2 linked regions of the Bradyrhizobium diazoefficiens genome follow. The protein of the gene in region 2 interacts with the protein of the main gene of each other region in a pairwise test. Links are inferred from orthologs where the notes say so. Each region holds a gene or a part of one and is shown on either strand. Other genes may lie near its edges.

The links. The genes of interacting proteins can lie anywhere in the genome.
Region 1: the proteins of JJC00_RS18120 (region 2) and grpE interact in binary tests that used the Escherichia coli proteins (3 or more experiments, as listed by UniProt). The link is inferred for Bradyrhizobium diazoefficiens from one-to-one orthologs.

Annotation. Positions count from the first base shown.
Region 1 is NZ_CP067102.1:249,076-253,294, reverse strand. What follows is about bases 628-3,468. They hold grpE (nucleotide exchange factor GrpE), read left to right. Parts: upstream 628-1,665; coding sequence 1,666-2,271; downstream 2,272-3,468. Other genes in these bases: JJC00_RS01060 (hypothetical protein), read right to left, coding at 3,349-3,468; pncA (bifunctional nicotinamidase/pyrazinamidase), read right to left, coding at 2,354-3,076; hrcA (heat-inducible transcriptional repressor HrcA), read left to right, coding at 628-1,567. Also shown: rph (ribonuclease PH), read right to left, coding at 1-299; more of hrcA, read left to right, coding at 479-627; more of JJC00_RS01060, read right to left, coding at 3,469-4,219. UniProt on the Escherichia coli protein: Participates actively in the response to hyperosmotic and heat shock by preventing the aggregation of stress-denatured proteins, in association with DnaK and GrpE. It is the nucleotide exchange factor for DnaK and may function as a thermosensor.
Region 2 is NZ_CP067102.1:3,924,330-3,928,706, reverse strand. The notes cover bases 564-3,562. They hold JJC00_RS18120 (Nramp family divalent metal transporter), read right to left. Parts: upstream 2,746-3,562; coding sequence 1,381-2,745; downstream 564-1,380. Other genes in these bases: JJC00_RS18115 (MFS transporter), read left to right, coding at 2,916-3,562; JJC00_RS18125 (arginyltransferase), read left to right, coding at 599-1,375. Also shown: more of JJC00_RS18115, read left to right, coding at 3,563-4,160; JJC00_RS18110 (adenylate/guanylate cyclase domain-containing protein), read right to left, coding at 4,161-4,377. UniProt on the Escherichia coli protein: H(+)-stimulated, divalent metal cation uptake system. Involved in manganese and iron uptake. Can also transport cadmium, cobalt, zinc and to a lesser extent nickel and copper. Involved in response to reactive oxygen.

The DNA of each region.
Region 1 (4,219 bases), 3.7 Mb from region 2 along the record:
GTGCGCAACGAACGCCCGATCAGGCGCTGAATCTCGACGGTGCGGCCGCTCTGCTTGCCGGCGGCGGCTTCGCGGCGGGTGCGTTCGGAGGTCGCGCGCGGCAGCATGCCGTATTCGGCAGTGACCCAGCCGCGGCCCTGGCCCTTCAGCCAAGGCGGCAGGCGGTCTTCCAGCGTGGCGGTGACCAGCACATGGGTGTCGCCGAATTTCACGAGGCAGGACCCTTCCGCATATTTGACCACGCCACGCTCAAGCGTCACGGGGCGCAATTCGTCGGGCGCACGGCGGCTCGGCCGCATGGGAAATCCTCCAAAACTCACGGAAAAGGGCTATTCGCGGTGCTTGTAGGTGGGGTGAGGGTGGGCGGCAAGGGGGAAGATCAGGCCTTATTCACCCCTCGATTTCATCTCCGCAAAAGCCACGCTTGTCAGAACGGTCCGGGATGGACAAATTATGAGTATCTGAGAGGAGTTATCCTGTGGCCCATCACGATCCGATCCATCTGATCGCGCCGCGCGCAGGCCTCGCCCAGCTCAACGAGCGTTCCCGCGACATCTTTCGTCAAATTGTCGAAAGCTACCTCGCGACCGGCGAGCCGGTGGGCTCGCGCAATATTTCGCGGCTGATCGCGATGCCGCTGTCGCCGGCCTCGGTCCGCAATGTCATGGCCGATCTGGAACAGCTTGGCCTGATCTATGCTCCGCACACGTCCGCCGGCCGGCTGCCGACGGAACTCGGCCTGCGCTTCTTCGTCGACGCCCTGATGCAGGTCGGCGATCTCACCGAGGCCGAACGGCAGTCGATCCAGAGCCAGCTCGCCAGCGTCGGTCACGCCCAATCGGTGGAGGCGGCGCTGGATCAGGCGTTGACCCGGCTCTCCGGCCTGACGCGCGCTGCTGCGGTGGTGTTGACGCCGAAGTCCAATGCGCGGCTGAAGCACATCGAATTCGTCCGGCTAGAACCCGAGAAGGCGCTGGTGATCCTGGTCGGCGAGGACGGTCAGGTCGAAAATCGCGTGCTGACGCTGCCGCCGGGAGTTCCCTCCTCGGCCATCATCGAAGCCGGCAATTTCCTCAATGCGCGGATTCGCGGCCGGACGCTCGCCGAGGCGCGGCTCGAGCTGGAAACCGCGCTCGGAGAAGCCCGTGCCGAGCTCGATCAATTGGCCCAAAAGGTGATCTCGGCCGGGATCGCGAGCTGGTCGGGCGGCGAGAACGAGGACCGCCAGCTCATCGTCCGCGGCCACGCCAATCTGCTGGAGGATCTGCACGCGCTGGAGGATCTCGAGCGTGTTCGCTTGTTGTTCGACGATCTCGAGACCAAGCGCGGCGTGATCGACCTGCTGGGGCGCGCCGAAACTGCCGAAGGGGTGCGGATCTTCATTGGCAGCGAGAACAAGCTGTTCTCGCTGTCGGGCTCCTCCACCATCATCTCGCCCTATCAGGATGCGGCCGGCCGTATCGTCGGCGTTTTGGGCGTGATCGGACCGACGCGGCTGAATTATGCCCGCGTCATCCCGACTGTGGACTACGCCGCCCGCATCGTCAGCCGCCTGCTGGGGGGCTGACCGGCATTTCAGCCGATCACGGGCGCTTGATTTTCAGCGCCCGAAGCACGATATCCGGGCCAGCAAAATCCCGTAAGACCAGTTCGAAAAGAGAGCCGATGACCGATCGAGACCGGCAACCCGAAGACACGAGTGCTGAGACCGGCGAGCCCGTGGTGTCGAAACCCTACATCATGCCCGACGATCCCGAGCCCGATTCTGTGGAATTGCTGCAGAAGGAAGCCGCCGAGGCGCGCGACCGCATGCTGCGGACGCTGGCCGAGATGGAAAATCTGCGCAAGCGCACCGCCAAGGAGGTCGCGGACTCCAAGCTCTACGGCGTCACCGGCTTTGCCCGCGACGTGCTCGACATCGCCGACAATCTTCAGCGCGCGCTCGACGCCGTTCCGGCCGAAGCGCGTGCCGCGGCCGATCCCGGCCTGATCGCGCTGATCGAGGGCGTCGAGCTGACCGAGCGCTCGCTGCTCAACGCGCTGGAAAAGCACGGCGTGAAGAAGTTTGATCCGCAGGGCCAGAAGTTCGATCCGAACTTCCAGCAGGCGATGTACGAGGTGCCGGACGCGTCGGTGCCCGCAGGCACCGTCGTGCAGGTCATGCAGGCCGGTTACACCATCGGCGACCGCGTGCTGCGTCCGGCGCTGGTTGGCGTCGCCAAGGGTGGCGCGAAGCCCGCGCCCGCGGCGAACAGCAACGAAGCGAACTGAGCGGCGTCAGCCGCGTTCTGCAATTGAGATGTCATTCCGGGTCCGGTCCTTCGGACCGTCCCGGAATGACTGCGCGAAAACCTTACGCGCTCGCCGTGATATCCGCAGACTGGATCCGCTTCACGCCGGCCTTGGCCATGTCGGCCCAGGCCTTGGCGAGCGAGCCCTGATTGTCGATGCCGCGGCAGGCGTCTTCCACGACATAGACCTCAAAACCCGCCTTGCGCGCATCGAGTGCGGTCCAGGCGACGCAGAAATCCGTCGCGAGACCCGCAACGAAGACGCGCTTGATCTTGCGGCCCTTGAGGTAGCCGGCAAGTCCGGTCGAGGTCTTGCCGTCGGCTTCGAGGAACGCCGAATAGCTGTCGACGTCCTTGTGAAAGCCCTTGCGGATGATCAGCTCGGCCTGCGGGATCGAGAGGTCCTTCGACAGCGAGGCGCCGTCAGTGCCTTGCACGCAATGGTCGGGCCACAGCACCTGCTTGCCATAGGGCAGGTCGATGGTCTCGAACGGCTTCTTGCCGGAATGCACTGACGCGAACGAGACGTGGCCGGGCGTGTGCCAGTCCTGCGTCATCACCACGTTCGAAAACGCTTTCGCGATTCTGTTGATGACAGGCACGACCTGCTCGCCTTCCTTCACCGCGAGGCTGCCGCCCGGCAGGAAGCAGTTCTGCACGTCGATCACGAGCAGCGCGGAGGTGTCATCCGGCTTGATCGTGGCCGCTGCGAAAAGTGCGGTTGGAGCGAGGCTCGCGAGCGCCGTGGTCCCCAGCGCCGCCAAGATTTGTCGTCGATCAAGCATTGTCCGCCTCCCTCCAGGATGATCTCAAAGTTGATCCAATGGAGGGGAGCCTAATTCCGTTCGTGTACGAACAGAAGCCCGAAAATGCAGCCGGTTTTGATGAGCGCTTGGGCTACTGACCGACATCGTCGTCCCGGCGAAGGCCGGGACCCATACGCCGCAGCAATAGTTTTACGAAGACTCCGGGTTACCAGCTCGCGCCAAACCGCTCCCTGTGGTTATGGCTCCCGGCCTTCGCCGGGACGACACCGGGTGTGTCGGAAGGCTGGCGCCTAACCCTTCGGCTGGATGCCGTCGCGCACGGCGCGGAAGCGGGTGAAGGCGTCCGACCATTGATCGCGCGGCGCGCTGGCGATGATGCGGAGCGAAGCGCCGCCGGGCGCGAAGCGGATCCACTGCACCACGGTCACCGGGGTCTTGTCCTTGCCGCTGATGCCGTCGATCCGGGTCTCGAAGCCCGGCTGGCCGTTGATGCGGATCGGCTCGGACATGGTGACGCGGGACTCGCGCACGCCGGGGATCTGGAGCGCGGCTTCCTGGGCGAAGCGGGCGCGGTCGTCGGCCTGCTGCGGGGTGGCGCCGATCAGGCCGAGGATGATGAACGGCTTCGATTCATAGCCTGAGCTCTCGCTGCCGTCGGCCAGGATGAGGCTCGAGCCCGGCACCAGCGTACGGATGTCCTTGAAGCCGGCGAGATCGGTGATCTTGAACGGCATCAGCCCGATCTGCTCGTCAGCCGACACCTCCTTGCGGGTCACGGCGGTCGCAAACATCTGCCGCACCGCGTCGTCGGTGTAGATCTTCGACGCGTTCTCGGGCACCTGCACCGCCACGTAGCCGGAAAAGCCGGTGCCCGGCACGATCATCGAATAGCGCTTCACCAGGGTCGTGCCGGCCTTGCCACTCTCGGTGGTGAAATAGGCAAGGCCCGCTTGTGTCTCGATCTTGTCCGGCTTGACGCCGTTGTTGCCGGCCGGATTGGCATTGAGGGCGCCCACGACCTCGCCATAAGCCGCCGGCGGCAGCTCGGTGATCAGCACCTTGACGCTGCCGTCCTCGCTCTCGAAGCCCGGAAAGGTCTTGGCCGTGTTCAGCCCGACCAGCGGCACCATGCCGAGACGTAAGCCGGGCGGGTAGACGGCA
Region 2 (4,377 bases):
GGCGCGGCTCACGCCTACGATCCCTACCAGCATCCGGAACTGTTCCGCGGCGTCGCGACGCGGCGCGTGTTCGCATTCCTGATCGACATGGTCGTGATCTCCGTTCCCGTCATCCTCGGCTACATCTTCATCGCCTTGTTCGGCGTGGTGACGCTCGGCATCGGCTGGGCGCTGTTCTGGCTGGCCTGGCCGGCCTCCGTGATCTGGGCCATCGTCTATTACGGCGCCTGCATCGGCGGCCCTTCGTCCGCGACGATCGGGATGCGGATCATGGATCTCGAGTTGCGCACCTGGTACGGCGCGCCCGGCTACTTTGTCCTCGGCGCCACCCATGCCGTGCTGTTCTGGGTGACGGTCTCGTTCCTGTCGCCGTTCGTCGTGCTGGTCGGCCTGTTCACGGCCGCCGGCGCCTGTTGCACGATTTCGTGCTGGGAACGGTCGTGATCAACAATTCCGTTCGCGCGCCGGTGCCGCAGACGGCAAGGACCTACTAACCAGGATCCGCTAAGCTGACTGATCTGACCTGCCAAGCGGACCGATTGACCGGGGGCTTTCGTAGCGCGATGCTGATACTCAGTTCGGAGGCCCACGACGTCCCTTGACCCAACACTCGCGCGACACCCCACAGTTTTACCTCACGGCGCCGTCCCCCTGCCCGTATCTGCCAGGCCGGCACGAGCGCAAGGTGTTCACGCACCTCGTGGGTGATCGCGCCGGCGACCTCAACGACCTCCTGACCCATGGCGGGTTCCGCCGCAGCCAGTCGATCGCCTACCGGCCGGCCTGTGACCAGTGCCGGGCCTGCGTCTCCGTCCGGGTGATCGCCAACGAGTTCCGCCCCTCCCGCAACTTCCGCAAGGTGATGGCGCGCAATGCCGACATCATCGGCGAGCAGCGCAGCGCGGTGCCGACCTCGGAGCAATATTCGGTGTTCCGCGCCTATCTCGACGCCCGTCACCGCCACGGCGGCATGGCCGACATGACCGTGCTCGACTACGCCATGATGGTCGAGGACAGCCATGTCGAGACCCGGATCATCGAGTATCGCAAGCGCGGCCCCGACAGCGGCATCACCGGCCGCGGCGAGGAGCTGATCGCGGTCGCGTTGACCGACGTGCTCAGCGACGGCCTGTCGATGGTCTATTCGTTCTTCGAGCCGGGCCAGGTCAGCCGATCGATGGGCACTTTCATGATCCTCGACCACATCGCGCGCGCCCGCCGGCAAGGCCTGCCCTACGTCTATCTCGGCTACTGGATCGAAGGCTCGAAGAAGATGGACTACAAGGCCCGCTTCCTGCCGCAGCAGCGCCTCGCGCCATCAGGCTGGCTGCGCGTCGACGCACAGGGTGATGCGGCGTCCGAGCCGCAGGATTAGCGCGGTCACCCGAACAGCGCGTCCGCCAGCAGCTTCACGTTCAGAATCACGATCACGCCCGCGACGATCCACGCCGTCGCGGCGACCGAAGCCGATATCGCGAACTGCCCCATCTTGCGGCGGTCGGAGACGAAGCGGACCAGCGGGATCACCGCGAAAGGCAGCTGCATCGACAGCACGACCTGGCTGAACACGAGCAAATCCGCCGTGCCGCGCTCGCCATAGATCGCGGTGACGACGATCACCGGAACGATGGCGATGCCGCGCGTGAGCAGGCGGCGCGCCCAGCTGGGCAGGCGCAGGTCGAGAAAGCCTTCCATCACGATCTGGCCGGCCAGCGTCGCCGTGACGGTTGAATTCAGGCCTGACGCGAGCAGCGCCACCGCGAACAGTGTCGAGGCGATGCCGAGGCCGAGCAGCGGCGAGAGCAGCTCGAAGGCCTGGCCGATCTCGGCGACGTCGGAATGGCCGCTCTTGTGGAAGGTCGCGGCCGCCACGACGAGGATCGCGGCATTGATGAACAGCGCCAGCATCAACGCGACAGTCGAATCCGTCGTCGCCCATTTGATCGCTTCGCGCCGCCCCTCGTCGTTGCGCGCATAGGCGCGCGTCTGCACGATCGACGAATGCAGATAGAGATTATGCGGCATCACCGTCGCACCGATGATGCCGATCGCGATGTAGAGCATTTCAGGATTGGTGAAGATCTCGGTCTTCGGCACAAATCCCATGAGCATCTCGGCAACCGGCGGCGCTGCCGCGGCAAGCTGGACCGTGAAGCAAACGGCGATCACGACCAGCAGCGCGATGACGAAGGCCTCCAGGAAGCGGAAGCCGCGGTTCATCAGAATGAGCAGCAGAAAGGCATCGAGCGCGGCGATCAGCGCGCCGCCGATCAGGGGAATGCCGAACAGCAGTTTCAGCGCGATCGCGGTGCCGATCACCTCGGCGAGATCGCAGGCGATGATCGCCGCTTCGCAAGCCAACCAAAGCAGGAAGTTCACGGCCGGCGAATAGCTCGCGCGACAGGCCTGCGCGAGGTCGCGGTCGGTGACGATGCCGAGCCGCGCCGCCAATGACTGCAGCAGGATCGCCATCAGGTTCGAGAGCAGGATGACGGACAGCAGCGTGTAGCCGAACTTCGACCCGCCGGCGAGGTCGGTCGCCCAGTTGCCGGGATCCATGTAGCCGACCGAGACCATGTAGCCCGGGCCGACAAAGGCCAGCAGCCGCCGCCACCACGCCCCCGCTGCGGGGATGGCGACCGTGGCGTTCACCTCGGCCAGGCTCTTCGTCGTTGGCGCGTCGCTGCGCCAGCCCACTGCGTCCTGGGCCAGTTCTTGGGTGAGATCGGGCGATCGGACATCCATGCTGGCACAATACCGATGTCGAGGCTTATTGCAACTCATTTGCAACTGCATCTAGCCGCATCGGTTCCCATTGCTGCCCTGGTTTATCCCTGCCCCTGTCGGGAAGCGGGTGGGTTTGGCCGTCCCGGAGGTCGATACTGGCGTCAACCTGACTTTGCAGGAAATGCGCCATGTCAAATCCGCCTCGCCTCCCCGGCACCTTCAACCGCCTGGCCTGGTCCAACCTCGCGGCGCAGTCGGCCGAGCAGATCGCCTTGGCTGCGGCCCCCATCGTCGCGGTGCTGACATTGGGTGTGGCTGAGGGCCAGACCGGCCTGCTCCAGACCGCCCTCACCCTGCCCTTCGTCCTGTTCGCCATTCCGGCCGGCCTGCTCGCCGACCGCATCTCCCGCCGCTCGCTGATGGCGGGTGCCGAGGCGCTGCGGGCCGCGGCGCTTGCAACCATTGTGCTGCTGCTCGCACTCGGGACGCTCAATCTGCCGCTGCTGGCGCTGCTCGGCTTTGCCGCCGTCTGCGGCACCGTGGTCTACAGCGTCGCCGCGCCGGCGCTGGTGCCCTCACTGGTGAGCGCGGAGCTGTTGCCGGCCGCCAATGCCCGGATCGAGCTTGCCCGCACCATCGCCTTTGCCAGCGGCCCTGCGCTCGGCGGCGCGCTGGTCGGCTGGTGGGGCGCGAGCCCGGCCTTCGGCTTTGCCGCGGCGCTCTCGGCCATCGCCGTGGTGTTGCTCTCCGGCATCTACGAGCCGGCGCGGACGCCCGCGCCGCGGCGCCATCCGTTCCAGGACATCCGCGAGGGCGCGGCCTTTGTCTTCCACCATCCGCTGCTGCGGCCGGTGTTCATCACCCAGTTCATCTTCAACACCGGCTGGTTCCTGCAGATCGCGGTGTTCGTGCCTTACGCGGTGCGCCATCTCGGCCTGACCGCCGCCGGTGTCGGCACCGTGCTGACGATGTACGGCGTCGGCATGGTGATCGGCGCGCTGTTCGCCACGCGCGTGATGAAGCGCATCGCGTTCGGCATCGTGGTCGGCCTCGGCCCGGTCACCGGCTTCGTCGCCGCGGTCGTGATGGCGCTGACGGTGCTGGTGCCATCGCCGTGGCTCGCGGGTCTCAGCTTCTTCCTGCTCGGCCTCGGCCCGATCCTGTGGGTGATCTCGACCACGACATTGCGCCAGTCGGTGACGCCGCCGCGGCTGCTGGGGCGCGTCTCCGCGATCAACATCATGAGCTACGGCGCCCGCCCGCTCGGCTCGGCGCTGGGAGCCATCGTCGGCGGCCTTTACAGCGCGGAAGCGTGCCTCTATTTCGCAGCCGCCGTGTTCGGCGTGCAGGCGCTGATCATCTGGCTCTCGCCCGCGGTGGCGCTGGATCGGCAGCCGGCCATGGTGGGGGACGAAGTGCCGGCGCGGTGCTAACTAACTCGCCAGATATCGCTCGTAGCTCCCCGTCATCGGTTCGCTCGCTTCGACTTCGGGATCGAGCGTGTAGAGGTCCTGCGCGCGGCCGATGCCGCGCAGCGCATAGCGGCCGGTGGAGACGAGATAGCGGCGGCCGGAAGCGTCCAGGCCCTTGTAGAATTCCGCCGACGCCAGCAGCTCGCGATCGACCGAGCGGCTCATCGAGGCGATGCGG